Regions from separate parts of the Kitasatospora sp. NPDC091335 genome, predicted to be linked through region 1. Evidence: riboswitches for the same ligand, from Rfam matches in the RefSeq annotation. Region 1 holds a riboswitch; each other region holds the start of a gene.

Region 1 (6,969 bases):
GTGCTCACGCTTCCGGCGGCGAGGTAGAAGAGGGCGTACCTGACCCGGCCCAGCCGCCGTTCGACGGTGGGGCCGAAGACGTGGAGGAAGAGCAGGTTGCCCAGCAGGTGCAGCCAGCCCGCGTGGAGGAAGAGCCCGGTGAGGACGGACAGGGACGGGTGCTTGCCCGGGGTCGGGGCGGCCGGGCAGCCGGGGACCGGGTCGGGGGCCTCGGCCAGCTGCTCGGCGGTCAGCGGCCGTCCGGCCAGCAGCTCGGCGGGGACGGCGCCCCAGCGCTGCTCGTACCGCTGCTCCGCGCAGACCCTGGCCTGGCCGGTGCCGTACAGCGGGTTGAGGCCGGCCGCCGGGGCGAACAGGAAGACCAGGGTGTTGAGCGCGATCAGGGCGTAGCTGACCACGGGGACGGGCACCGCCGGGCGGTCGCCCCGGGCAGCGGTGTGGTCGGGGGCCGCGAGCGCCATGCGGCCAAGCATCCCTCCGGGCGCCGCAGGTGACACCGTGGTTTACGGCAGGTGGACTAGCCCGGGTGTTCAGGCAACCGGTGGTCGCGACGGCAGCCCCAGGCAATAGGCTTGGGGCGGGCATTCCCGCCTCCCGCCGCCGATGCCGGGGCTCCGGGGGGAGCGCCTGGCCCACGCAGGGATCACCCGAGAGGACCCCCGATGACCGTCCCCGCTCTGACCGCCGAGACGCGCTGGCGCTGCACCCTGTGCGGCAACCTCACCCGCTTCGACGTCACCCGCACCGCGCGGGTGACCGAGTTCCTGCACTTCGACCTGGCCGGCGGGTCCAAGGTCGAGGAGACCGAGGTACTGAGCGAGACCATCGAGTCGGTGCGCTGCCGCTGGTGCAACGCGGTCGACCAGGTCGAGCTGGTGGCCAGGCCTGGCGCCGAGGGCACGGAGGCCGCCGCCGAGCAGGGCTGACCCCGTCGGTGCGGCGGGCGGGTGCGCGGCATGCCCGTCCGCCGCACGGGACAATACAGAACAAGACGCACGGAGCGTGACGACAGGGGCGGCCGCGGCCGTACCCCGCTGGACCAGGATCGGAGCCGAGGACGTGGTGGACGCAGCGAAGGAGCCCGGCGAAGAGCGGGGGCTTCAGCCCGCTGCGGCCGAGGCCCCGGCCGAGCCGGCCCGGGTGGAGGACGGTTCCTCCGAGCCCGCGGTGGAGCGCGCGGCCGAGAAGCTCGACCGGCCGCTGCCGGAGGGCGTGCGCCGGCGCGTGGTCGGGCTGGCCTCGGACGCGCTCGGCGGGCTGCCGCCGGCCGAGCTGCCGCAGAGCCTGCGCCAGTACGTCAAGTTCACCCCGGCGCGGCGGGCCAAGTACGCGGCCACCGCGCTGGCGGCGGCGCTGGAGTCGGAGCCGGCCTTCCGGGTGCGGATAGCGGAGCGGCTGAGACTGGGGCAGCCGGACCTGGTGAAGGCGCTGGAGTCGGGCACCGTTCCGAGCGCCGCCGACCCGATGGACGTCGCGGCCGCCGCCTACCTGGTGCGGTCGGCCGGCTGGAGCCGGCTGGTGGCCGAGGCCGGCGAGGAGGTCGAGCGGGCCGGCGCCGAGGACGCGGCCGCGGAGGCGACCCGGCTGGTGGAGAAGCTACAGGCGGAGCTGGCCGAGGTGCGGGCCTCCGCGCGGGCTGACCTGGACCGGCAGCGGACCGAGTCGGACGGCGTCCGCAAGGAGGCCGAGTCGCTGCGCAAGAAGGTGCGGTCGCTGGAGAGCGACACCCGAAGGGCGCAGGCCGAGACCCGCAGGCTGGCCGGCGAGCTGGAGGCCGCGAAGGCGCAGGCCGCGACCGAGCGCGGCGCGGTGGAGACCGAGGCGCGCCGGCTCAGGCACCGGGTCTCCGAGCTGGAGAACGCGGCCGAGCAGGGCCGCCGGTCGGCCCGTGAGGGGCGCAGCGTCGAGGACATGCGGCTGCGGCTGCTGCTGGACACCGTGCTGCAGTCGGCCCAGGGGCTCCAGCGGGAGCTGGCGCTGCCGGTCTCCCAGATCCGTCCGGCGGACCTGGTGGAGGCGGTGGTGCCGGGGGCGGCCTCGCCGCACGACGTGGCGCGGCGCGGCCTCGCCGAGGACGATCCGGCGCTGCTGGACCAGCTGCTGGCGATCCCCCAGGTGCACCTGCTGGTGGACGGCTACAACGTGACCAAGACCGGCTATCCGGCGCTGCCGCTGGAGCAGCAGCGGATCCGGCTGCTGGGCGGGCTGGCGATGCTGGCCCAGCGCACGCAGGCGGAGGTCACCTGTGTGTTCGACGGGCAGGACCTGGACGTCCCGGTGATCATGGCGCCACCGCGCGGGGTCCGGGTGCGGTTCAGCCGGACCGGGGAGACCGCGGACGAGCTGATCCGCCGTCTGGTGCGGGCCGAGCCGCAGGGCCGTCCGGTGGTGGTGGTCTCCACCGACCGGGAGGTCGCGGAGGGCGTGCGGAAGGCCGGCGCGCGCCCCGTGGCCTCGGTGTTGCTGCTGAACAGACTGGCCCGGCCCTGAGTCCGGACCGGATGGAATGATGCCTGGTCAGGGGTGGTTCCGAGCGGGTGTGCGGGTCTTGTGACGTCAGCGTGGGAACCGGATTTCACGCCTACGGGGGAGTAGCAGAACGGGTAGATGTTCACTAGGGTCTGGCGTCAAACCTATTTTCCGGAATCTCACCCCATCAGGTGAGTCCGATGGAAGAAGGAGCCGGACCCTTGGCATCCCACCGCCGTCCCAAGCAGCCGAGCCGCGCACGGATCTCCGTGCTCACCGCCGCCGCTGCGACCGCGGTCGCCCTCTCCGCCCAGGTGGCCGCGCACGCCGCGCCGCAGCCGAACAAGTCGGACGTCAAGGCGCAGATCGACCAGCTCCAGGAGGAGCAGGAGCAGGCGGCGGAGAAGTACAACGGCGCCAAGGAGCGGGCCGACCAGCTGCGCAAGCAGTCCGGCCAGCTCCAGGACCAGGTGGCCCGCGGCCAGGAGCAGATGACGCAGCTGCAGGGCGGCCTCGCCGAGGTGGCGGGCGAGCAGTACCGCACCGGCGGCATCGACCCGTCCGTCCAGCTGATGCTCTCCTCCGACCCGTCCGGCTACCTGGACAAGGCCTCCACCATCCAGCAGGCCGGCACCAGCCAGGCCGAGGCGCTCAAGGGGCTGCTGGACCAGCAGCGCCGGCTGGACCAGCAGAAGACCGAGGCGGCCACCGTGCTCGCCTCGCTGGAGAGCACCACCAAGGACCTGAACCAGGCCAAGACGGACGTCAACACCAAGCTGAAGGCCGCCCAGGACCTGCTGAACTCGCTCAGCGCCGCCGACCGAGCCGCGCTGCGGGCCCAGCAGACGCAGGAGGACCGCGCCTCGCGCGGCAGCGACCGGGTCGACCTCGGCAGCCTGCCGCCGGCCGGCGGCCTCGCGGCGGTGGCGGTGTCCAAGGCGATGGGCAAGCAGGGCTCGCCGTACGTGTGGGGCGCCACCGGATCGACCACCTTCGACTGCTCGGGCCTGATGGTCTGGGCGTACGGCCAGGCCGGCGTCTCGCTGCCGCGCACCTCGCAGGAGCAGGGCCACTACGGGACCAAGGTGCCCTCGCTGGACCAGGCCCAGCCGGGCGACCTGGTGGTCTACGGCAACGACATGCACCACGTCGGGATGTACATCGGCAACGGCATGGTGGTCCACGCGCCGCACACCGGCGACGTGGTGAAGGTGATGAAGGCCGACGCGATGTCGATCAACACCATCCGCCGGGTCTGACGGCCCGACACGCCGGAGGGGCCCCTTTCCCGGACCTGTGATCAGCGCCACCCCCTTGTGGGGGTGGCGTTCGGGTTTTCGGCGTTTCGTGACCGCATGGTGAGAACTGATCAGCCTTACGTGTGGCAGTGGTCACCATCGGTCATTTTCACAAAAGAACTTTGGCAATCTTCTGTCTTTTTTCTGACAAGGATTTGAACCGATCACGGTTCAGTTACTAGGGTCGTGCCCTGAACCACCGCACTCTCGATCGCCCAGCCAGGGTGGCGGCGGTGGTTTCCGTCGAGTTCGCAAGGCAGCGGGGCAGGTCGAAGCGACTGCCCGACAGGGGAGCCCAGTTCGTGGGGGCGCTGCGGAGCGGAGCCGGGGAACCACGTTCCTCCGGGGTGAATCGGCGCCAGGTCGGCCGGTGGAACGGCCGTGAGGCGTCGTAGGGCATGCTTCCGGCCCGAACCCGTCAGCTCACCCGGTAGGCGGCCGTAGGAAGAAGGAGTCCGCCTTCGTGGCGTCCCATCGTCGTCCCAAGCCCGCCGGCCGCGCCCGCGTCTCGATCCTGACCGGAGTCGCCGCCGCAGCCGTCGCCCTCTCCGCGCAGTCCGGCGCCCACGCCGACCCGCAGCCGACCAAGGAACAGGTCAAGGAGCAGGTCGACCAGCTCAACGAGCAGGCCGAGGTCGCGACCGAGAACTACAACGCCGCCCAGGCCAAGCAGCAGGAGCTGGAGAAGCAGGTCTCCGGCCTCCAGGACCAGGTGGCCCGTCAGCAGTCCCAGGTGACCGAGCTCCAGGGCGGCCTGGCCGAGATCGCCGGCGAGCAGTACCGCAACGGCGGCATCTCGCCGACCGTCCAGCTGATGTTCTCCTCCAGCCCGGAGGGCTTCCTCACCCAGGCCGGTGCGCTGAACCAGGCCGGTGCGACCCAGAAGGGTCAGCTGAAGGAGCTCCAGGAGCAGCAGCGCAAGCTCGACCAGGACCGCAACGAGGCCCAGGGCAAGCTCGCCGAGCTGGAGTCCACCACCCAGCAGCTGAAGACCGCCAAGCAGGACGTCCAGGGCAAGCTGAAGGCCGCCCAGGACCTGCTGAACACCCTGACCGAGCAGGAGCGCCAGGCGCTGCGCCAGGCCGAGGAGAAGGCCGCGGCCGAGGCCAAGGTCAAGGCCGACGCCGCCAAGGCCGAAGCGGCCAAGGCGCAGCAGCAGGCCGACCGCGCCTCGCGCGACAACAGCCGCAGCGACATCTCGACCGGTTCGGCCGCCGCCGCGCCGGTGAAGGTCGCGGCCGGCAGCTCCCGCGGTGCCGCCGCCCTCTCGTACGCCGCCTCCAAGGTCGGCAGCCCGTACGTCTGGGGCGCCACCGGCCCGGGTTCCTTCGACTGCTCCGGTCTGATGGTCTGGGCGTACAACCAGGCCGGCGTGTCGCTGCCGCGCACCTCGCAGGCGCAGGCCTCGGCCGGCACCCGGATCGGCACGGACATCTCCCAGGCCCAGCCCGGCGACCTGCTGATCTTCTACACCGACGCCCACCACGTCGGCATCTACGCCGGCAACGGCCAGGTGCTGCACGCGCCCAGGACGGGCACGAACGTGCGCTACGAGGCGGTCACCAACATGCCGCTGACCGGCATCGTGCGGGTCTGATCCCCGCTCGGACGCTTCCGGGCCCGGCCTTCCTCGGGGAAGGCCGGGCCTGCGGCTTTTCCGGAAGGTCGAGCTGATGTCCGATTAGTGGGCGAATATTCGGGTTAGGAGGGGTTTGGACTCGGTTGCCCGGACTCGCTAACGTCTGCCACCGGACTCCCGCTCGACGGCCGCCCACCATGGCGCGGCGGCGGGGACCGCGCCGCAGGATTGGAGCCGCTGCCGCCATGCCCGTGCACCGTCGTTCCCAACTGCTCGCCCGGGCGCTGGTGCTGACCGCGGCCGCCGCCACCGCGCTGGGCGTGGCCACCGGAGGCAGCGCCCAGGCCGCCCCCGGCAGCCCGGACCCGGCCGACCGACAGGACGTCAAGGCGCAGGTGGAGCAGCTGTACGACGAGGCCGAGCAGGCGTCCGAGAAGTTCAACGCGGCGCAGGAGGCCCAGCGGCGCCTCCAGGGCGAGACCACCATCCTCCAGGGCGAGATCGCCGGCGCCCAGGACCAGCTCAACCAGCTGCGCGGCGACCTGGCGACGGTGGCCGGGGCGGAGTACCGCGGCGGCGGCATGACCCAGACGGCCCAGCTGATCCTCTCGACCGACCCGGAGGGCTACCTGGCCCGCGCCCGCGCCATGGGCCAGGCCGCCGCCCGCCAGCAGGAGAGCCTGCACGAGCTGATCACCCGGCAGCGCCGGCTCGACCAGCGCCGCACCGAGGCGGCCGACAAGCTCGCCGAGCTGGACCAGGCCCGCCGGTCGCTCGCCGACGGCAAGCAGCAGATCCAGCAGCGGCTGGCCAAGGCGCAGAAGCTGCTGAACGGCCTGGGCGGCGCCGAGCGGGCCCGGCTGGCCGCCCAGGACGCCAGGGACGCCGAGCGCCGCGCCACCCGGGGCACCGACCGGCTGGACCTCGGCACCGCCCCGCCCGCCTCCGAGCGCGGTGCGGCCGCGCTGGCCGCCGCGGTGCGGATGATCGGCTCCCCGTACGTCTACGGGGCCGCCGGCCCGCACGCGTTCGACTGCTCGGGTCTGATGTACTACAGCTGGCGGCAGGCCGGAGTGACCCTGCCGCGCACCTCGCAGGCCCAGGCGTACGCCGGGCAGCGGATCAGCCTGTCCGAAGCGCGACCGGGAGACCTGGTGATCTTCTACCGGGACATGCACCACGTCGGCATGTACGCCGGCGGCGGCGTGATCGTGCACGCCCCCCGCCCGGGCGCCAGGGTCCGCTACGAGAGCGTCGGCGCCATGCCGGTCTCCGGGGTGGTCCGGCTCTGAGCACCCCGCCGACCGACCCCGCCGACATACCCGGCTCCGGCCCCCGACGCACGCTGTCCAGGCGCGGCGCGCTGCTGCTCGCGGCCGGCGGGCTGACCCAGCTGTCGCTGCCGCCGGCCGCCCCCGCGGCGCCCGCGGCGCGGACGGCGGACCGCCGCGGGCAGGTGGCCGCCGTGCTCGCGGAGCGGGTGCGCTCGGCGCCGCCCTGGTCCGGGCTGCCGGTGGCCGGGGCGGAGTACCGCAACCTGGTGCTCGCCGGGGCCGGCGGGCCGGAGCGGCTCACCGCCGCCGCCGACCTGGCGGTGCGGATCGCCGGGTACGACGAGTACCC
Region 2 (6,969 bases), on a different contig from region 1:
ACCAGGCCTTCGGTCCCACATTTCGGACGTAGCGGGCCGACCTGTACGACGAATGACCGGATCGCCATGTGAAGAAATTCACGAACTTTTCCGCCCCCACCCGGGCGCGCCCCGGCCCCGGCCCCCCGAAAGGGGTGCCGGGGCCGGTTCGGGTCATCCCCGAAAGGGGTCAGGAGGCAATGCCCCAGGCGATTCCGTCCAGGATGTCGTGCTCGCTCACGACCACCTCGGCGGCGCCGGTGCGCTCCATGATCTCCAGCAGCTCCAGCGCCCCGGCCGCGATCACGTCCACCCGGCCCGGGTGCATCGACGGGATGGCCGCCCGCTCGGCGTGGGTGGCGGCGAGCAGCTCCCGGGTGATCCCGGCGACCCGCTCCCGGCTGATCCTGGAGTGGTGGATCGCCGCCGAGTCGTAGCCGGGCAGGTCCTGGGCGATCGCGGAGACCGTGGTGACCGTCCCGGCCAGGCCCACCAGGGTGGCCGCCCCGGTCAGCGGGACGACCTCCTCGGCCCGGTCCAGCTCGGCGCGCACGTGCTCCCGCGCGGCCGCGATCTGCTCCGCGGAGGGCAGCTCGGCGTCGCCGAAGTACCGCTCGGTGAGCCGCACGCAGCCGATGTTCACCGAGCGCGCCGCCCGCACGTCGTCCGCGCCGAGCACGAACTCGGTGGAGCCGCCGCCCAGGTCGAACACCAGGTAGGGAGCGGGGAACTGACCGCCGGCCAGCTCCTTGGTGGCGCCCACGAAGGAGAGGTGGGCCTCCTCCTCGCCGCTCACCACCTCGGGCTCGACGCCCAGGATGTCGCGCACGCCCTTGACGTACTCGTCGCTGTTCTCGGCGTCCCGGGAGGCGCTGGTGGCGACGAAGCGCAGGCGCTCGGGGCCGACGCCGAAGCCGGAGATGATCTCCTGGTACTCCCGGCAGGCCGCGAAGGTGCGGGCCAGCGCGTCCGGGTGCAGCCGGCCGGTCTGGTCCACGCCCTGGCCGAGCCGGTTGACGATCATCCGGCGGTCGAGGTCGGCGATCTCCCCGGTCGCCGGGTCGAGGTCGGCGACCAGCAGACGGATCGAGTTGGTGCCGCAGTCGATCGCGGCCACGCGGGTCGTGCTCACTCGGACTCCTGCTCCGCCCCGGCCTCCCCGGCGGCGCGCTTCGCGGCGCGCTCGGCGGTCTTCTGCTGCTTGGCCGCGATCACCGCGTCGTGGTCCTGCTCCTTGGCGCGGTTGCGGGCGACCCGCTCACCGGCGGCCTGGGCCTCGGCCGGGGACACGCACGGGCCCTTGGCCCACCAGTCCTCCAGCATGCCGATCGCCTCGTCGCCGAGCGGATTGACGCCCTCACCGGCCGCCAGCGAGTGGCCGACCAGCACGTGCAGGCACTTCACCCGGTCCGGCATGCCGCCGGCGCTCGGGAAGCCCTCCAGCACCTCGATCGCGTCGCGCCGGGCGATGTAGTCCTCGTGCGCCTTCTGGTAGGCCGCGGCCAGCTCCGGGTCCTCGGCGAGCCTGGCGGTCTGCTCCTTCATCACGCCCTCCGCCTCCAGGGTGCCGATCAGCGAGGCGGCCTTGGGGCAGGTCAGGTAGTAGAGCGTGGGGAACGGAGTGCCGTCCGGCAGCCGGGGGGCCGTCTCCACGACGTCCGGGTTGCCGCAGGGGCAGCGGTGGGCCACGCCGCGCAGGCCGCGCGGTACCCGGCCGAGCTGGGCGGCGATGGCCGCGACGTCGGCGTCGGAGACGGCGGGGTGGTTCTCAGTGGTCATGGGGGGAGGTGTCTCCAACGGGGGACGGTGGGAGCGGAACGGGGGTGGCGTGGGGCGCCGCGGCGGTGTCGGCGGCGTCCACCGAGTCCCAGATGCCGGCGTACCAGGGCTTGGCGGCGTTCGCCCGGCCGGCCGCGGTGCTTCCGGGAACTGCGTTCGGGGAAGCCGCCGCGCCGACCGTGGAGGAGGAGTGCGGGGCGCCCTGGCCGGCCGGATCCACCGCGATGTACGGGGTCTCCCCCGGCACCGCGTAGTGCAGCCGGGCGCGGGCCTGCGCCTTGACGTACTCCGGGTCCTGCCAGCGGGCCTTCTCCCGGCGCAGCTGCTCGACCTGCTGGCGGGCGTGGTCGGCCTTCGCCCGCTGGGCGGAGATCTCGGCGCGCTGGGAGATGAACTGCCGCGTCGGGTAGGCGAGGATCGCCACCAGCGAGCAGAGCACCAGGACGAGGACGGTCGCCCGGCTCGTGAACCGGGGCCGGGCCGCCAAGCCCGGGATCCTCCAGCCAGCCATCTCCCGTATCCCCTCCTGGTCGCGACGGTGCCCCGCCGTCCACCCTACGGGGTGAACGGCGGGGCACCGGTCAGGCGTGCGCTACCGGGAGCGCACGGCCCTCGTGCTCGCCGTGCCGACTGCTTGATTGCTCCGCAGCGCGGCTGTGCCTGATTACTCCGCGGAGCGGCTGTGCCTGATTACTCCGCGGAGCGGAACCGCGGGAAGGCGCCGCGGCCGGCGTACTCGGCGGCGTCGTCGAGGATCTCCTCGATGCGCAGCAGCTGGTTGTACTTGGCGACGCGCTCGGAGCGGGCCGGGGCACCGGTCTTGATCTGGCCGCAGTTGGTGGCGACGGCCAGGTCGGCGATGGTGACGTCCTCGGTCTCACCGGAGCGGTGCGACATCATGCAGCGGTAGCCGTTGCGCTGGGCCAGCTCGACGGCGTCCAGGGTCTCGGTCAGCGAGCCGATCTGGTTCACCTTCACCAGCAGCGCGTTGGCGGTGCCGGTCTCGATGCCGCGGGCCAGGCGCTGCGGGTTGGTGACGAACAGGTCGTCGCCGACCAGCTGGACCTTGTCGCCCAGCTTGACGGTCATGGCCTTCCAGCCGTCCCAGTCCGACTCGTCCAGCGGGTCCTCGATGGAGACCAGCGGGTAGGCGGCGACCAGCCCGGCGTAGTACTCGATGAGCTCGGCCGCCGAGAGGGCCTTGCCCTCGAACTGGTAGGCGCCGTCCTCGTAGAACTCGGAGGCGGCGACGTCCAGGGCCAGCGCGATGTCGCGGCCGGGCACGTAGCCGGCCTTCTGGATGGCCTCGGTGATGAGGTCCAGGGCCTCGCGGTTGCTGTCCAGGTTCGGCGCGAAGCCGCCCTCGTCGCCGAGGCCGGTGGACAGGCCGCGCTCCTTCAGCACGCCCTTGAGGGTGTGGTAGACCTCGACGCCCCAGCGGACGGCCTCGGAGAAGGACTCCGCGCCGATCGGGGCGATCATGAACTCCTGGATGTCGACGTTGGAGTCCGCGTGCGAGCCGCCGTTGAGGATGTTCATCATCGGGACCGGCAGGACGTGCGCGTTCGGGCCGCCCAGGTAGCGGAACAGCGGCAGGTCGCTCGCCTCGGAGGCGGCGTGGGCGACGGCCAGCGAGACGCCCAGGATGGCGTTGGCGCCGAGCGAGGACTTGTCCGGGGTGGCGTCCAGGTCCAGCATGGCCTGGTCGATCAGGCGCTGCTCGGTGGCGTCGTAGCCGACCAGCTCCGGGCCGATCTGCTCGATGACGGCCAGGACGGCCTTCTCCACGCCCTTGCCGAAGTAGCGGTTCTTGTCACCGTCGCGCAGCTCCAGCGCCTCGAAGGCACCGGTGGAGGCACCCGACGGAACAGCGGCACGACCCGTGCTGCCGTCGTCGAGGCCGACCTCGACCTCGACCGTGGGGTTGCCGCGGGAGTCGAGGATCTCACGGGCTACGACGACATCGATGGACGGCACGAGGCATCTCCTTGCGGAAGCAGGGTCCGGTCTGACGGGGGGTGCTGTCAGCAGGACGATTGCGGAGTCGTTTACGACCAGAGCCTAACCGCCCGGGCTCCCGGGACCACGTCGACCTGGGTTCCGTCTCAGCGTGTGGCCCTCCTACCCGCCGGTAGTTCACCTGCTTGTCCCAGCTTGTCCCCCTGGAGCGGGCGAATACGGACGAAGGGGACCGGTAGGACCGGTCCCCTCCGCGCGTCGGGCGTGGCGGCTCAGCCGAGGTGCAGCACCTGGCCGGGCATGATCAGGTTCGGGTTGCCGCCGACGGTGGCGTGGTTCTGCTCGTACAGCGCGCTCCAGCCGCCGGACACGCCCTGGGCGGAGGCGATGGTCGACAGGGTGTCACCGGCGCGGACGGTGTAGTCGTGGCCCGCGGCCTGCGCGGCCGGCTGGGCGGCCCGCGGGGCGGCCTGCGGCTGGGCGGCGGTCTGGCCGGCGTACTGCTGGTAGACGCTCTGGTGGCTGGTCCAGTACCAGCCGCCGTTGTTCTGGTACCAGTACACCTTCGCGTCGGCGTCCCAGCCGGCCTTGCCGGAGAAGCCCTGGGCCTGCGGCTGCGCCTGCTGCTGCGGGGCGGCCTGCTGGACCGGCTTCGCGGCGGGCTTCGGTGCGGCCTGCTGCTGGGCGGCCGGCTTCTCGGCCGGCTTGGCGTGCTTCGGGGCCTGCTGCTTCGGGGCCTGCGGCTTGGGAGCCTGCTGCTGCTTGGCGTCCGAGGAGGTGTCGACCGCGGCCGGGGCGCCGCCCTTGGTCAGACCGGCCTTCTGGGAGCAGACCGGCCAGGCACCCGGGCCCTGCGAGGCGAGGACCTTCTCGGCGACCGATATCTGCTGGGCCTTGCTGGCCTGGTTGGCCTGCGCCGCGTAGGCGTTGCCGCCGTACGCCTTCCAGGTGCTGGAGGTGAACTGGAGGCCGCCGTAGAAGCCGTTGCCGGTGTTGATGCTCCAGTTGCCGCCGCTCTCGCACTGCGCGACCGCGTCCCAGGTGGAGACCGGTGCGGCGGAGGCGCCGGTGGCGGTGAGGAGCGGCATCGCGAGTCCGACGCCGGCCACACCGGCGACGGCGATGGCCTTCTCGGCCTGGGTGCGACGACGGTGACGGCCAGTTCCAACGAGCAGCATGAAGAGGTCCCTCTCCGTACGCCTGCGAGGTGAGCTGTCGGGTTCGGACCGGGAGGTGGCCCGGCCGCCGTGTGCGGAGAGATCCCGCTCGGGCGGCTTCACCCCAAGCCGTGGGGACGGCAACAAACCTGGTTCCCCCGCCCCTGCCCAGGGTTCTGGTCGGTTTCCCGTGACGCGGCGGGCAGGATTCGGCGTTCCGCGTACGAGGTCCGCAGCTGCGAACTCCAGGGAGAGTAGACAGATCATCAGACCAATCACAAGCTCATATCGCCGATATCACACATAAATTACGGCGCGTGTCCGACCGCCTACCAACGGCGGCGATATGTCCTGATTGATGGCTGTTCACACCACCGCTGAGGGCGATCGACGACGTCCCGTCAGCGTGACCTCAGGGCATCGGCGGCTCGGCGGGGGCGTGCGGAGGGGCGTGCGGGGAGCGGCTCTCCGGACTGAATTCCACCGGGAGTTCGCGCAGCCCACGCATGATCAGGCCACCTCGCCACCGCAGATTCTCCGGGCTTTCCGCGAGCCGCAGATCGGGCAGCCGGGAAAGCAGGGTGGCCAGTGCGGCGCGCCCCTCCAGCCGCGCGAGCGGGGCGCCGATGCAGTAGTGGATGCCGTGCCCGAAACCCAGGTGGGGATTGTCCGTCCGGGCCAGGTCGAGGGTGTTCTCGTCCGCGAACCTGGCCGGGTCGCGGTCCGCCGCGGCCAGCACCACCAGCACCGGGTCACCGACCGGGATGTCCACCCCGCCGACGGTCAGCGGCTGCGTCGCGAACCGCCAGGTCGCCATCTCCACCGGCCCGTCGTAGCGCAGGAGTTCCTCGATCGCGGTGTCCAGCAGCGCGCTCTCCCCGCGCGCCACCGACTCCTGCAGCAGCCGGCGCTGCCCGGGGTTGCGCAGCAGCGCGTAGGTCCCGTTGCCGATCAGGTTCACGGTCGTCTCGAAGCCGGCGAAGAGGAGGATGAAGGCCATCGCCGCGGCCTCGTTCTCGGTCAGGTGCTCACCGTGGTCGCTCGCCCGGATCAGGCCCGAGATCAGGTCGTCCCCGAGGTCCGCGCGCTTGCGGTGGATCAGCTCCAGCAGGTACGCCCGGATCCGCTTCACCGCCCGGCCCACGCCGCCGCGCTGACCGCCGCCCTGGCCCGGCTTCGTGTGGCGCACCATCATTCCGGCCCAGTCGCGGAAGTCGTCCTGGTCCTCGGCCGGCACGCCCAGCATGTCGCAGATCGCGTAGATGGGGAGCGGGAAGGCGAACTCGTGGATCAGGTCCGCCGAACCGCGCCGCGCGAAGCCGTCGATCAGCCGGTCGGTGAGCTGCCGCACCCGCGGCTCGAACTCGGCCACCCGGCGCGGGGTGAACGCCTTCGACACCAGTCGGCGCAGCCGGGTGTGGTCCGGCGGGTCGATGTTCAGCAGGTGGGTCATCAGGTCCGCCTGCCGCTCCCCCGGGATGCCCACCCGGCCGGTGCGGTGCGCCTGCCCGCTGTGGTGCGCCGGGTTCTTCGACAGCCGGCCGTCCGCTAGCGCCTGCCTGGCGTCCGCGTACCGCGTCACCAGCCAGGCCTCCACGCCGCTCGGCAGCGTGGTGCGGTGCACCGGGGCGTGCTCCCGCAGCCAGGCGTAGGCGGGGTACGGATCGGAGGCGAACTCCCAGGTGAACAGCTGGGGGCCGGTGGCGTCGGACGGCGCGGCGGCGGGCCTGGCGGGGTCGGGCTGAGCTGGCATGGACCGACCGTATCCGGTGCGCCGGGCACGCCCCTCCCCGACGGCGCGCGCCTGCCCGCGGACGGTGCGCCGCCGGGGTGCCGGCCCGGGGTGCCGACCCTCCGTGGACGGCTCTTGGACAGCTCTTGTCCGGAGCGTGGGCGTGAGCCTGGTCACCTGAGGGGTAACCACTGTTGCGGAGGGTCAGGACGTGCCTACGATCCTCCGCAATACGCGTGGGCGCCGGTGCGGTGTCGCCCACAGGGAGGAGCAGGCCATGCGGATCAGCGGGTCAGTCATCGTCATCGCGGTCCTCGACGGCGGGTCGGGCGCGGGCCTCGCCCGTCGGTTCGCCGCGGCCGG
Region 3 (6,969 bases), on a different contig from region 1:
TGGGAGAGCCGGTGGGCGCAGGCCTCGGCGACCGTCTCCAGGACGTCCAGGTCGCGGCGCGGCACGGTGCCCCGGTGGGCCAGCGTGAGGGCGAGGACGCCGATCGGCCGCTCGTCCACGACCATCGGCAGGGTGATCACGGTGATCATCCCGGTGCCCATGCCGGCGTTCCCGTCCGGGTAGTCGACGCTGGTGTGCTCGGGGCCGAGCAGGTACGGGCGGCGCAGCCGCAGGGCCATCGCGGCGGGCAGCTCACCGGCGGGGTCGACCACGCCGTAGCGCTCGTGCGCCCAGTCCGGCAGCCCGTGCGAGGCGATCAGCCGGAGCATCCCGGCGGAGTCCAGCAGGTAGAGCACGGACCCCTCGCCGGTGATCCAGCCCGGGCCCTCGGCCAGGACGGTGCCGAGCAGTCCGGCGGCGCTGGTGCAGCCGAGCAGCAGGCGCACGCAGCGCATCGCGCTGCGCGTGGTCGGACTGCCGGCGGGCTCCAGGGGCACTGACCCTTGATACCCCATTTCCCCGGGGGGCGGATGGTGACCGAGCCGGGCCCGGGCGGCTGGGCTAAACAGGCCAGGCGCGGAGGCCGGTGGTGAGGGTGGTGATGAGGCGGTCGTGGGTGGTGGTGAGGTCCTCGGCGAGCCGGAAGGCGCCGGCGGCGCTGAGGGAGGCGAAGCCGTGGGCGAGCGAGCGGACGGTGCGGGCGGCGTGGATCGCCTCGGAGCCGTCGAGGCCGTACTCCCGCAGGACGGCGATGATCACGCCGACGAGCCGGGCGGCCGCGCGGGCCAGGTCGTCGTCGGGCTGCGGGGCCTGGGGGAGGGCGTTGTAGCGGTGCGGGTGCTCGGTGGCGTACGCGTGGTAGGCGCGCAGCACCGCGGCGACGGCGTCGTCCCCGCTGCGGCCGACCGCCGCCTCGGCCAGCCGGTCTGCCAGCTCCCCGGTGACCCGGACGGCGATCAGCCGCCGCAGTTCGGCGAGGCCGCCGCTGACGTGCTTGTACAGCGAGGGGGTGGCGACCCCGGCCCTGGCGGCGACGGAGGCCAGGGTGAGGGCCTCGGCGCCCTGCTCGTCGATGAGGGCGAGGGCGTGGTCGACGACCTGGTCGGGGGTCAGTCCTACGCGGGGCATGGGTTCGGGCTCTCCGTACGGAAGTCGGGCGGGTGCGGGCGGCGGTCGGGCTGCCGGCGGGCGGCGGTCGGTCAGCCGAGTTCGGCGAGGAAGGGCAGCAGGGCGTCCGCGGTGGCCGCCGGGTTGTCGGCCATCGGGTAGTGCCCGGACCCCTCGATCATCGCCTTCCGCGCGCCGAGCGCCGCGGCCTGCCGGTCGGCGACGAGTTCCGGCTTCGGGAAGTCGGGGTCCTTGCTGCCCATGACCACCAGCGCGGGGCACCGCACCGCAGCCGTCCAGCCGACCGGCGCCGAGTCGCCGTGGACGTACCCGCGGGTGGCGGTCTTGCGTCCGGGGGTGCGCAGGTCGGAGACCAGCCCGTCCACGTACGCGTCGAAGTCGGCGGGCCTGGCGCCGGGGAAGGCCATCCGGCGCAGGTAGAAGCCCCAGGCGGCGGGCCAGTGGACGAGGGCCGCGCCCATCAGGCCCATGGCGGCGCGCATCAGGGCGCCCGGCGGCGGGGTCTCGACGAAGGCGTCGATCAGCACGATCCCGGCGACCCGCCCGGGCGCATCCCCGGCGGCCCTGACGACGGTCGCCCCGGTGTACGAGTTCCCGGCGAGGACGGCGCGCTCGATGCCGAGGTGGTCGAGCAGGGCGAGGACGTCGCCGGCGAGGGCGGCCGGGCCGTAGTCGTCCCAGGCGATCGAGGACTCGCCGAAGCCCCGCAGGTCCATGGTGACGACCCGGTGGCCGGCGGCGACCAGCAGCGGGCGCAGGTGCCGGTACGCGGCCCGGCTGTCGAGCATGCCCGGGAGCAGGACGACGGGGGCGCCGTCGCCCTGCCGGGTGTCGTCGAAGGCGATCCGGCCGCCGGGGACGGTCAGGCACTGGGTGCTCGGGGTGATGGTGCCGTTCATGGGGGTCCTCCTCGGGCCGCCGGGGCGGGGCATCGGCGTTGCTGCCGATAGCCATAAAGCTAAGGCTAATAGCCTTAGCCGTCAAGCAGCCGGCGGGCGGCGATCCGGGAAGGGGGCGGGTCAGGCGCCCTCGACCCTGAACGGGTCGTGCTCGCTGAGCAGCTTCTCCAGCCGGGCCTGGTCGACCCGGGTCACCATCTCGTTGGTCTCCTGCTTGTCCCGGATCACCTTCGCCAGCGTGAACGCGGAGGTGACGGTGTAGAGGAGGCCGATTCCGAGGAACGCCCGGGTCCACCCGCCGACCGGCAGATAGGCGATCCCGACGGCGAGGGTGGTGCCGGACAGGGCGAACGAGAGGACGGCCTGGATGTAGTAGGCGGCCGTCGTGCGGGTCTGCATCGGTGCGCTCATGGCGTCAGGATGCGGCCGCCCGGCCGGACCGCACATGAGTAGGAGTACTCAGATGGAGCCGTGCATGAGGGGTCGTTCGTTGACGTCCGATCATATGGTCGACAGTCGCTTCCACCGGATGGCTTGGAATCGGCGCCTCCTAGGATTAACGTTTGATAACGCAGCGCGGTCGTCAACGCCGTACCCAGACGGCACCGTGCGCGGTGCCTAATCCCACCGACCGGCCTCCGGGCAGGTCAGGGAGCCGGGGAACCACGTTCCCTGGGGTGAATCGGCGGGGCCCAGGCCCGGCCGTAGGAGACCTTCCTGCTCCGAACCCGTCAGCTAACCCGGTAGGCGCGAAGGAAGGAAAGGAGCGCGCCTCCGTGGCGTCGACGTACACCCCGGCACACCCGGCCGGCCCCGCAGCCGGTACCCAGCTCCTCGACCACCCCGGCTCGGAAGGCCCCGACGCCTTCGGCCCGGAGGCCGAGACCAACCGCCACCGGATGCCGCGTCAGACCCGCGGAACCTCCCCGCTGCTCGGCGTCACCGCCGTCGCCGCCACCCTGGGGGCCACCGGTTTCGCCTCGGCCACCCCGGCCGCCGCCCCCGCGGTCGAAGCCCCGGACGAGGCCCCGGTCGCCCTCTCCGCGGACCCCGGCCTCGCGCTCGCCGCCCGCATCCAGCACCAGGCCGACAGCCAGCGCACCGCCGCCGAGGAGACCGCCAGGGTCCAGGCCGCGCAGGAGGCCGAGGCCAAGGCCGCCGCCAAGGAGGCCGAGGCCAAGCGCGCCGCCGAGGAGGCCGAGCGGGCCAAGGCCGCCGCCCTCACCCTGCCGGTGGACGACTACCGGCTCTCCGCCCACTACGGCCAGAGCGCCCGCTACTGGGCCAACCTGCACACCGGCCTGGACTTCGCCGCCGACACCGGCACCCCGGTCCACGCGCTCGGCCAGGGCACCATCACCTCGGCCGGCTGGGCCGGTTCGTACGGCTACCGGATCGTCGAGACCCTGCCCGACGGCACCGAGATCTGGTACTGCCACCTCTCCTCGATCACCAAGGGCTCCGGCAAGGTCGTCGCCGGCCAGCAGATCGGCAAGGTCGGCGCGACCGGCAACGTCACCGGCCCGCACCTGCACATGGAGATCCGCCCCGGCGGCGGTGCCCCGGTCGACCCGGAGCCCTGGCTCCAGCAGCGCGGCCTCAACCCGTGACGCCCCGGGCCTGACGGCCCCCGGTCTCACGGCACCCGCCGGCTGAGGCACCCGCTCGCAGACGCCCCCGCGAAGGCCCCCGGCCCGGAGCACGAGCTCCCGGCCGGGGGTCTTCGCGGTCTCTCACTCCTCGGCGGGCAGCTGCGCCAGGTACGCGTCGATCTCCTTCTGGCCCGGCTCCGGCGCCAGCTCGGGGAACTCCTCCACCAGCAGCCGCGGCAGCCCCGGCACCGTCCACTCGCCGAACAGGTCGAGCGCCGCCTCGACCGCCGCGTCCTCGAACTCGCCGAAGTCCCCGGCCAGTTCGTCCGGCATCGGCCGTCCCAGCGCGGTCAGCTCGGCCAGGTTGCGGTAGCTGCGCCGCATCAGGCCCTGCTCCAGCAGCCGCCGCGCGCCGTCGGTGGCCATGCCGACCGAGAGCACCCGGCTCCAGCCCCAGCCCTGCTCGTCCGGCTCGTCCAGCCAGCCGGCCGGCGCCAGGTCCTCGTACGCGGCCAGCCGCTCCTCCTCGGCGAGCCCGCCGAAACCGGCCAGCCAGTCCCGCACCGCCTCCCCGTCGGCGACGTCCACCCCGTGCGCGTGCAGCAGCAGCGCGTACAGCCGGGGCCAGGTCACCAGGTCGGCGCGGCGCAGCAGTCCGGCCGCGACCTCGCCCTGCCACTCGGCCTCCGCGTGCAGCCGCTCCTGGCGCTTGGCGTTGAGCCGCCGGGCCGCCCGCTGGTGGTCGGCCAGCATCCGGACGGCGTCGCCGTACGCGAGCGGGTCCTCCTCGGGCGCGGGTTGGACGTACAGGTGGAGGCGCTCGTACAGCAGGTGCTCCACCGCGTTCGAGGTCAGTTCCGGCCAGCCGTCGTGCATCCTGCCCTCGCCCAGCTCCAGCAGCGCCAGCACCGTGCGCAGCGGCCCCTCGGCCACCGGCGCGCGGCCCTGCTCGGCCGCCCAGGCGAGCAGGTCGGCGGCCTTGGTGCGGGGGGCGAGCCGCAGGTCTTCGTCGTTCATAGTCCGAACGGTAGCCGCCGGGCGGGGATAGGGTCGGCAGCCATGCTCCCCGTACGACTCACCGGCCCGCGACTGGCCATCCGCGAGTACCACCACACCGAGGGCGACGTGGACGCGCTGCACGCGCTGTTCGGCGACCCCGAGGTCACCCGGTACCTGCCCTTCGGGTCGTGCGACCGGGAGGCCTGCGCCGACCAGATCGAGCTCTACCTGGAGGAGGCGATGGCCGGGGAGCGGGACACCTACCGGCTCGCCGTCACCAGGCTCGCCGACGCCGAGGACCCGCGGGACGCGCCGCCGGTCGGGCAGGCCTCGCTCGTCCTCGGCGGGCACCGCTCCGCCGACCTGGGGTGCGTGCTGGCCGACGAGGTCAGGGGCCGCGGCTACGCGGGCGAGATCGTCGGCCTGCTCCGCGGCCTCGCCTTCGGCCCGCTGGACCTGCACCGGCTGACCGCCCGGGTCCACGTGGACAACGCGGCCTCCGTGAAGGCGCTCACCCGGCTGGGCTTCCGGCGGGAGGGGCGGCTGCGGCACGACGGGTTCAAGGACGGCGTCTGGTCCGACTCGTACCTCTACGCGCTGCTCGCCGACGAGTGGCCGGGCCCGGCCGCCCGGGGGGAGGGGGGTTAACCCCACCCCGGATCCGCCAGGCCTCCGGATCACGCCCGGTCGGCGCGTCCACCAGACTGGACCTCGTCAGCGGGACGAACGAACGCCAGAACGAGGGGCCGGGAGCATGAGCAGCAGCCACAGCATGGAGGACCGGGAGTGGGACGTCCTGGGCGGTCACGGTGGCGTCCCGCGTCCCGCCGCGGCCCGCAGGACCGGGCAGCGGCCGGCCGCGTGGCGGGCGCCGTTCTCGGCGTACTACTACCGCGAGGTCGGCTACGCGCTCACCGGCCTGCCGGTGGCGATCGCCGGGTTCGCCGTCTCGATCACCATGTTCTGCTTCGGCCTCGGCACCTTCGTCACCGTCCTCGGCCTGCCCGTGTTGGGCGCCCTGACCAGCCTCGCCCGCGGCTTCGGCCGGCTGGAGCGGGCCCGGGTGCGCGGCATGCTGGCGCTGGATGTCCCCGGCCCGGAGCCGGTGCGCCAGGTCCGCCCTGGCAGCTGGGGCGCGATCACCGCGCGGCTGGCGGACGGGGCCGGCTGGAAGGCCGTGCTGTACCAGGTGGTGATGTTCCCCTGGGCGATATTCAGCTTCGTGGTGACGCTGGTGTTCCTGCTGCTCGGCTGGTCGCTGGCGCTCTACCCGCTGTACCACTGGGTCTTCCGGGCCTACACCCCCTGGAACGGGTACCGGCTGTTCGACTTCCGCGACGGCGACGGCGTCCAGCACGTGTACGAGATCCAGGCACCCTGGCAGATCGCCGCGCTGTCGCTCCTCGGGGTGCTGCTGGTCTTCCTCACCACCCAGCTGGTCCGCGGCCTGACCAACGTCAACCGGGCCGCCGTCCGGGGCCTGCTCGGCCGCTGACCGCCGGCTCCGCCCACTCCCAGGCCCCGCCCGCGCCCCGGACGCCCTCCGGATGCGGGCGGGGCCGCCCCGTGTTCGGATGACCGGGTGGCTGCCGCCGGCCTTCCCCCCGCTCAGCCGGACGTCCTGGTCACCTCCCGCCCGCTGGACGAGTACTGCGCCCAGTTCGGCCTCACCCGGGCCCGGCTCGCCGCCCTGCCCGGGCCGCTGCTGGACTGTCCCGGCGGCGCGGCCGGCCTGGCCGCCGAGGCGCGCGAGCTGGGCTGCCGGGTGATCGCCGTCGACCCGGCGTACGCGCTGCCGCTGCCCGCGGTCGCCGACCGCGCCCTGGCCGCCCGGGTGGCGATGGCCGCCGCGATGGCCGCCCGCCCGCGGCTCTACCCCGCGCCCCGCCCGGACCACGCCGAGCGGTACCTGCGCAGCTGGGACCGGGCCCGGCGGCTGTTCGCCGCCGACTCGGCCGCCCACCCCGAGCAGTACGTGGCCGCCGCGCTGCCCCGGCTGCCCTTCGCGGACGGCGCCTTCGCCCTCACCCTGAGCGGCCACCTGCTCTTCGCCTATCCCGAACTCTTCGGCCTGGAGGGCCAGTCGGCCGCGCTGGCGGAGCTGGTCCGGGTCACCTCCCCGGATGGCGAGGTCCGGGTGCAGCCGTTGAACGACGGGTACGGCCGCCGCTGCGGCCACCTCGACCGGCTGCGGTACGCGCTCGGCGAGCGCCGGATATCCAGCGAGGTCCGCCGTCTCTCCGGCCCGGTGGAGGGCCGCACCCTCCGACTCCTGGTGCTGCGGGCCGCCGACCACCACCGCCGGGCCGCTTTCCCAGGGAGCATGTAAGAGTCACTGTCAGGGGTCACTC
Region 4 (6,969 bases), on a different contig from region 1:
CCGGCCACGAGCAGATCCACAAGGGCATGACCTCCCGGGATCTGACCGAGAACGTCGAGCAGCTCCAGATCCGCCAGTCCCTGGAGCACGTACGGGACCGCACGGTGGCCGTGCTGGTGCGCCTGGGCAAGCTGTCCGCCCAGCACGCCGAGCTGGTCATGGCCGGCCGCTCGCACAACGTGGCCGCGCAGGCCACCACCCTGGGCAAGCGCTTCGCCTCGATCACCGACGAGCTGCTGGTCGCCTTCCGCCGTCTGGAGGAGCTGATCGCCCGCTACCCGCTGCGCGGGATCAAGGGCCCGGTCGGCACCGCCCAGGACATGCTGGACCTGATGGGCGGGGACACCGAGAAGCTGGCCGAGCTGGAGCGCCGGGTCGCCGGGCACCTCGGCTTCGACCACGTGCTGACCAGCGTCGGCCAGGTCTACCCGCGCTCGCTGGACTTCGAGGTGCTCACCGCCCTCGTCCAGCTGGCCGCCGCGCCGTCCAGCCTGGCCAAGACCATCCGCCTGATGGCCGGCCACGAGCTGGTCACGGAGGGCTTCAAGGAGGGCCAGGTCGGCTCCTCCGCGATGCCGCACAAGATGAACACCCGCTCCTGCGAGCGCGTCAACGGCCTGGCCGTCATCCTGCGCGGCTACGCCTCGATGACCGGCGAGCTGGCCGGCGACCAGTGGAACGAGGGGGACGTCTCCTGCTCGGTGGTGCGCCGGGTCGCGCTGCCGGACGCGTTCTTCGCCTTCGACGGTCTGCTGGAGACCTTCCTGACCGTCCTCGACGAGTTCGGCGCCTTCCCGGCCGTGATCGAGACCGAGCTGGACCGCTACCTGCCGTTCCTCGCCACCACCAAGGTGCTGATGGGCGCGGTGCGCGCGGGCGTGGGCCGGGAGACCGGCCACGAGGTCATCAAGGAGCACGCCGTGGCCTCCGCGCTGGCGATGCGCGCGGGTGCCCGGGAGAACGAGCTGCTGGACCGCCTGGCCGCCGACGAGCGGATTCCGCTGGACCGGGCCGCGCTGGACGCGCTGCTGGCCGACAAGCTTTCCTTCACCGGCGCGGCCGGTGCCCAGGTCGCCGAGGTGGTCCGCCAGGTGGAGGCCGTCGCGGCCGCCTACCCGGAGGCCGCCAAGTACGTTCCGGGCGACATTCTCTGACGATTCGTCAGGCCTTGCGTGAGGGCCCTGCCGCCGGACCGCCGGTGGCAGGGCCCTCACGCGTCGCGGTGACGTGGCCGGGGTCGAGCGGCGGGGTGGTGCCGCAGCTCCACTCGGTGTCGGGCTCGGCCACCGGGTGGTCCGCGGGGGCCAGCACGTTGCCCCGTACGGTCGCGAGGGCGGTCAGCCCGCCGGCGGTGAGCAGGCCCGCGCAGATCAGCATCGCGGTGTGGAACGCGGAGTCGACCGAGGCGGGCACCCGGTAGGCGTCGCCGCTCAGCCCGGCCAGCGCCGGCAGGGCGGCCACCGCGAGCAGGCCGGCCGCCCGGGCGGCGGCGTTGTTGACCCCGCTGGCGATGCCCGCGTGCCGGACCTCGACGGCGGCCAGCACCGTCGCCGTCAGCGGCGCGACCAGCAGCGTCATCCCGCAGCCCATCACCGTGACGGCGGGCAGCACGTCCACCCAGTACGAGGAGTCGGCGCCGATGCGCAGCATCAGCAGCACTCCGGCGGCGCACAGCAGCGGACCGACGGTCAGCGGGATGCGCGGACCGATCAGCTTGCCGAGGCGCCCGGCGCGCGCCGACAGCACCAGCATCAGCACGGTGATCGGCACCAGCGCGAAGCCCGAGACCAGCGGGGAGAACCCGGACACGATCTGGAGCTGCACCACCAGCAGGAAGAAGACCCCGCTGAACGCCGCGTACACGCACAGGGTCACCAGGTTCACCGCGGTGAACAGCCGGGAGGAGAACAGTCCGAGCGGCAGCATCGGCTCGGGCGCGCGGCGCTCGACGGCGACGAAGGCGACGCCGAGCACCAGGCCGGCCACGCCGCTGACCCAGACGGCGGGGGACAGGCCCTCGCCGGCGGCGGTCAGCGCGTAGGTGACCGCGCCGAGGGCGAGGGCGGCGAGCACGGCGCCGAGCACGTCGAACCGGCCGGAGGCGCTCTCGTCCCGGCTCTCCGGCACCGACCGGGTGGTGACCACGATCACGGCGGCGGCGAGCGGCAGGTTCAGCAGGAAGATCCAGCGCCAGCCGGGGCCGTCCACCAGCCAGCCGCCGAGGAAGGGGCCGACCGCGGCCGAGACCCCGCCGAGGCCGGACCAGAGGCCGACCGCCGCCGAGCGGTCGTCGGGGTGGAAGACGGCCTGGAGCATGGCGAGCGAGCCGGGGGTGAGCAGCGCCCCGCCGATGCCCTGGACGGCGCGGGCGGCGATCAGCACGTGGATGTTCGGCGCGGCGGCGCAGGCCGCGGAGGCGACGGCGAACCAGACCACGCCGATCAGGAAGACCTTGCGCCGCCCGTAGCGGTCGCCGAGCGCGCCGCCGAGCAGGATCAGGCCCGCCAGGGTGAGCAGATAGGCGTTCAGCGTCCATTGCAGGGACGCCAGGGAGGCGCCGAGGTCGGCGCCGATCCGGGGCAGGGCGACGTTCACCACGGTGCCGTCGAGCATCGCCATGCTGGAGCCGAGCACCGTCGCCAGTAGTACCAGGCGGCCCTGCGCGGTGCCCAGGCGCAGGGTCCCTGCCTCTGAGGTGGTCACGGGCGAATCCTGCGCTGCCGGGACGCACGTGACAAGGCTCACCGGGTGGTGTGTTGGCCGCGAGCTGTCCGTGAGCGGCCGGCCGCGCAGCGTCGCGGATCTCGGCGCAGGGTCGTGGATCAGTGGCTGGGGGTGAATGGATTGTGTACGTATCGTGTGGTCGTCCCTGCGGAGGGTCACTGGGCTCCGGAGGGTTGTTGCTGTTTCAAGAGATCGACATTGCTTCACCCGAACGGATGGGTTTTAGTTCAGCGACCGCCCGGCCAGTCCGGACGGATCCGCCGGGTGGAACGCCGAATCCTGCCGCTGCCCGGTGGTTCGAAACGAACTCTGTACGGCAGGAGCGGGGGACCCACAGGTAAGTCGCCGGACCGGAGTTCGCGCCTCAGGGCGTGGACGACCAGGACCGGCTAGGGGTGAAGCCGCGCATGCGGCCGGGCAACTCCAGCCCGAACCCGACAGCTCACCTCGCAGGCGTCGGAGAGGAAAAATTCCATGCCTGCTCAGGCTCGTCGTATCGCCCTGCCCCGCGCCGTCCGTATCGGCATCGCCACGGCCGTCACCGGTGTCTCCTTCGCCGTGCCGCTCGTGACCGCGGTGACCGCCCAGGCGCACACCGCCCCGGCCCCGCAGGCCGCCGTCGCCACCACCGACGCCCCGCCGGCCGCCGCTGCGGCCACCGGGTCGGCCGCTCCGGCCGCGCCGGAGAGCTACCGCGTCGTCAGTGGCGACACCCTGTCCAGGATCGCCGACGCCAGGAGCGTCGACGGTGGCTGGCAGGCGCTGTACGAGCAGAACCGCTCGGTCGTCGGCGCCAACCCGAACCTGATCTTCCCGGGTCAGCAGCTCGCGCTGCCTGGCCACGCCACCGCGCCGTCCGCCGACGCCGCCCCGGCGAAGCCGGCCGCTCCGGCCAAGCCCGCCGCTCCGGCGAAGCCCGCCAAGCCGGCCGCTCCGGCGACCCAGGCCGCCAAGCCGCAGGCACAGGTCCAGGTGAAGACCGAGGCCGCCAAGCCGTCCGCCCAGCTCCAGACCCAGGTGCAGGTCGCCGCTCCGGCCGCGGCCGTGACCGCCACTCCGGTCGCCGCCGCCACCTCCGGCTACGTCGCCCCGCTGGCCGGCCCGAAGCTGGGCACCGCCTACGGCGTGGCCGGCTCGATGTGGGCCTCCGGCCACCACACCGGCCAGGACTTCGTCGCCTCCACCGGCACCCCGCTGCGCGCCGTCGCCAACGGTGTCGTGGTCAAGGCCGGCAACGGCGGCGCCTACGGCAACGAGGTCGAGATCAGGCTCGCCGACGGCCACTACGCCGAGTACGCGCACCTCTCCTCGATCGGTGTGAAGATCGGTCAGACCGTCACCGCCGGCCAGCAGATCGGCCTCTCCGGTGCCACCGGCAACGTGACCGGCCCGCACCTGCACTTCGAGATCCGCAACGGCTCTGAGTACGGCTCGGACATCAACCCGGTCGCCTTCCTCCGGGCGCACGGCGTCGCGCTCTGAGCCTGACGGGCTCCGAGGGTTTCAGGAACCGCCACTGTCGCGGGGTGAACCGATCCTCCGGGATGGTCATGTCGGGTGACCGCTCGACCGGGTGATCGCCGCACGGTGGACATGGGCGAGGGACACGCCCAGGCCGGCCCGGCTGTACGAGGAATTCCTCGGGCAGCCGGGCCGGCCGCTTTCGTTCCCTGGTCTTCCCTGGGCCTTTCCGGGGTGTTCGGTCCAGGTCGAACGCGGCGTCAACTCCGATGCCCAGATGGGCGGTCGACGCGTCTCCGGTTGCCCGCGGCGCGCCATGCTGGCGGTCGGTCAGTGCCCGGCCGGTCCGGCGGACGGGCGGGTCCTGGAGGCGAGGAGGCCGGATGGCGGTCCGCGGCGGGGAGACGGCGGGGTAGACGGCGGAGCGGGCCCGGCCGGGCGCGGGCGGGGTCGACCGGCTGAAGGCGGACTCGGTCTGCCTGGTCGGCGTGGTGTTCATGGCGCTCGCCACCGCCGCCCCGATCACCGCGATGACCGGCAACCTGCCGATCGTCGTCGGGCAGGGCAACGGAGTCGGCGCACCCGCCGCGTACATCGTGGCGACCGTGGTGCTGACGGTGTTCTCGGTCGGGTACGTGGCGATGGCCCGGCACATCACCGCGGCCGGCGCGTTCTGCGGCTACGTCTCGCACGGGCTGGGCCGGGTCGCCGGACTGGCCTCGGGGCTGCTCGCGGTGCTCGCGTACGTCGTCACCGAGGCCGCGGTCCTCGGCTTCTTCGCGTTCTCGCTGCGCGGGCTGGCCCGTTCACAGCTGGGGGTGGAGCTGGGCTGGGGCTGGTACGCGCTGTCCGGGGCGGTGGTGATCGGAGTGGCGGGCTGGTTCGACCTCCAGCTGACGGCCAGGGTGCTCGGGGCCGCGCTGGTGCTGGAGACCGGGGTGCTGGGCGCGGTCTCGCTGGCGGTGCTGTTCTCCGGCGGCGGTCCGGACGGGATCGTGGCCGAGGCCGTGAATCCGCTGAACGCGCTGAAGGGGGTGGGGAGTTCGGGCATCTCGGCGGCCGGGCTCGGACTGGCGCTGGCGGTGCGCCGGTGGCGGCCCGGGCTGTACGCGCGGATGGGGCGGATCGTGCTGGAGGACACGGTCGAGCGGTGACGGCCGGTCGGCCGGCGCTCAGCCGCGGCGGACCGGCAGGCCGTGCTGGGCGGCGGCCAGCAGCTCGTGCATCCGGTGGCCGAAGTCCTCGGTGTCCCTGGCCGGTTCGGGGAAGACCAGGCGGACGTCGCGGTGGCCGTACGGGTGGTCCAGGCGCAGCACCAGGCCGTAGCGGTCCAGGGCGAGCGGGCGGACGTCCGGGGCGTGGGTGAGGACGGCCGGGTCGAGCAGCCGGGTGAGGACGTCGAGCGCGTCGGCGTGGTCGTCGGCGAGGTGGGTGAGCATCATGGCCTCGTACCTGGCCAGCGGGTCGGGGGCGGCCAGCGCGAGGTCGGCGGCGGTGACCGCGGCGGTGCCGTACGGGGTGGCGAGGACGGCGTGGGCGACGTCCACTCCCAGGTGGACGCCGAGGCCGTCGTCGGTCAGGTGGGCCAGGTGCAGCCGGCCGGCCAGGGTGAGGCGGGCGCGGACGCGGTCGCGGACGGCGACAGGGGCGACGTCGGTGACGTCGAGGACGACGGCGAGGCCCTCGGTGGCTCCGGCGGCGGCCGAGGTGAGCGGGTCGTCGAGGGCGGTGCGCAGCCGCAGCCGGGAGCCGTGCAGGGAGAGCGGGGTGTCCAGGTGGTGGTGCTCGCCCAGGGCGCGGACGGTGAGCGAGGAGGCCGTGCCGAGCAGGCTGTGGATCCGTTCGGCTGTGGTGGGCTCGGGGACCTCGGTGTCGCCGGTGGGCAGGCTCATGGACGGACCTCCAGTGAAGTTAGGTGAGCCTAACCTAATATTCGTCCGAGGGTGTGGCAAGCGGGCGTTCGGCAATCGGCCGACGGGCGTCCGCGCATGCCGAGGGCCCGGACGCGCGGAGGCGTCCGGGCCCTTCGCCGGGCGGGGCCCGGTCAGCCGACGACGGCCTGGGCGTCGATCTCGACCAGCATCGGCTCCTGCGGCAGCTCGACGAAGATGGTGGTGCGGCACGGCTTCACACCGCCGGGCCTGACGTTCTCGTCGATGAACTCGGCGTAGACCTCGTTCATCAGCGGGAAGTCGGCGCGCTTGGTGAGGTAGACGCGGAACATCACCACGTCCTCGATGGTGGCGCCGCCGGCCTCGACGATGGCCTTGACGTTCTCCAGGGTGCGGCGGGTCTGCGCCTTCACGTCGCCGCGGTACAGGTACTCGCCGGTGGCCGGGTCCTGCGGGCCCTGGCCGGAGACCTGGAGGATCGGGCCCTTGCGGACGCCCTGGGAGAACATCCAGGCGGGGGCGGGGGCGCCTTCGGTACGGATCTCGATCTTGTCGGAGGACATGGGTTCCTTGGTCTCTCGGGTTCTCGACGGTTCGTCAGTAGTGGTCGGGGCGGCCGCAGTCGGCCGAGACGGCGCGGGCGGTGGCGAGCAGCTGCGGGAGCAGGTCCAGCACCTGCTCGTACGGCAGGACCACGTCCGGGACGGAGATGGAGGCGGCGGCGACCACCCGGCCGCTGGCGTCCCTGACCGGCGCGGCCACGCAGTTGATGAAGGACTCGTGCTCGGCGTGGTCCTGCGCCCAGCCCTGGACGGCGACCTTCTCCAGCTCGGCGAGCAGGGCCTCGGGGGTGGTCAGGGTGCGCTCGGTGTGCGGGACGAAGTCGATCCCC

The links. A riboswitch is a leader RNA that binds a small molecule or an ion and turns the genes downstream of it on or off. The one in region 1 is predicted to bind cyclic di-AMP.
Region 2: it holds a riboswitch for cyclic di-AMP, as region 1 does, so the genes downstream of both, ACIQOW_RS33880 (transglycosylase family protein) here and ACIQOW_RS02430 (NlpC/P60 family protein) in region 1, are expected to answer to the same signal.
Region 3: it holds a riboswitch for cyclic di-AMP, as region 1 does, so the genes downstream of both, ACIQOW_RS26470 (M23 family metallopeptidase) here and ACIQOW_RS02430 (NlpC/P60 family protein) in region 1, are expected to answer to the same signal.
Region 4: it holds a riboswitch for cyclic di-AMP, as region 1 does, so the genes downstream of both, ACIQOW_RS18220 (peptidoglycan DD-metalloendopeptidase family protein) here and ACIQOW_RS02430 (NlpC/P60 family protein) in region 1, are expected to answer to the same signal.

What each region holds. Positions count from the first base shown of each region.
Region 1 covers NZ_JBIVUM010000001.1:538,722-545,690, forward strand. The annotation lists gene ACIQOW_RS02410 (rhomboid family intramembrane serine protease) at 1-461, opposite strand, end outside; gene ACIQOW_RS02415 (hypothetical protein) at 663-926, shown strand; gene ACIQOW_RS02420 (NYN domain-containing protein) at 1,141-2,490, shown strand; gene ACIQOW_RS02425 (NlpC/P60 family protein) at 2,691-3,728, shown strand; cyclic di-AMP (ydaO/yuaA leader) riboswitch at 4,067-4,220, shown strand; gene ACIQOW_RS02430 (NlpC/P60 family protein) at 4,231-5,364, shown strand; gene ACIQOW_RS02435 (NlpC/P60 family protein) at 5,592-6,638, shown strand; gene ACIQOW_RS02440 (hypothetical protein) at 6,812-6,969, shown strand, end outside.
Region 2 covers NZ_JBIVUM010000022.1:4,541-11,509, forward strand. The annotation lists gene ACIQOW_RS33860 (exopolyphosphatase) at 170-1,111, opposite strand; gene ACIQOW_RS33865 (DUF501 domain-containing protein) at 1,108-1,776, opposite strand; gene ACIQOW_RS33870 (septum formation initiator family protein) at 1,748-2,245, opposite strand; gene eno (phosphopyruvate hydratase) at 2,449-3,735, opposite strand; gene ACIQOW_RS33880 (transglycosylase family protein) at 3,990-4,895, opposite strand; cyclic di-AMP (ydaO/yuaA leader) riboswitch at 4,901-5,066, opposite strand; gene ACIQOW_RS33885 (cytochrome P450) at 5,287-6,627, opposite strand; gene ACIQOW_RS33890 (SDR family NAD(P)-dependent oxidoreductase) at 6,884-6,969, shown strand, end outside.
Region 3 covers NZ_JBIVUM010000014.1:21,451-28,419, reverse strand. The annotation lists gene ACIQOW_RS26490 (SpoIIE family protein phosphatase) at 1-497, opposite strand, end outside; gene ACIQOW_RS26485 (TetR/AcrR family transcriptional regulator) at 562-1,128, opposite strand; gene ACIQOW_RS26480 (alpha/beta fold hydrolase) at 1,200-2,027, opposite strand; gene ACIQOW_RS26475 (YiaA/YiaB family inner membrane protein) at 2,148-2,438, opposite strand; cyclic di-AMP (ydaO/yuaA leader) riboswitch at 2,633-2,791, shown strand; gene ACIQOW_RS26470 (M23 family metallopeptidase) at 2,804-3,637, shown strand; gene ACIQOW_RS26465 (hypothetical protein) at 3,761-4,636, opposite strand; gene ACIQOW_RS26460 (GNAT family N-acetyltransferase) at 4,679-5,266, shown strand; gene ACIQOW_RS26455 (sensor domain-containing protein) at 5,373-6,113, shown strand; gene ACIQOW_RS26450 (hypothetical protein) at 6,201-6,947, shown strand.
Region 4 covers NZ_JBIVUM010000007.1:375,634-382,602, reverse strand. The annotation lists gene purB (adenylosuccinate lyase) at 1-1,154, shown strand, start outside; gene ACIQOW_RS18225 (DHA2 family efflux MFS transporter permease subunit) at 1,162-2,703, opposite strand; cyclic di-AMP (ydaO/yuaA leader) riboswitch at 2,985-3,195, shown strand; gene ACIQOW_RS18220 (peptidoglycan DD-metalloendopeptidase family protein) at 3,199-4,206, shown strand; gene ACIQOW_RS18215 (hypothetical protein) at 4,683-5,339, shown strand; gene ACIQOW_RS18210 (DUF2470 domain-containing protein) at 5,358-6,077, opposite strand; gene ACIQOW_RS18205 (RidA family protein) at 6,230-6,640, opposite strand; gene ACIQOW_RS18200 (IclR family transcriptional regulator) at 6,675-6,969, opposite strand, start outside.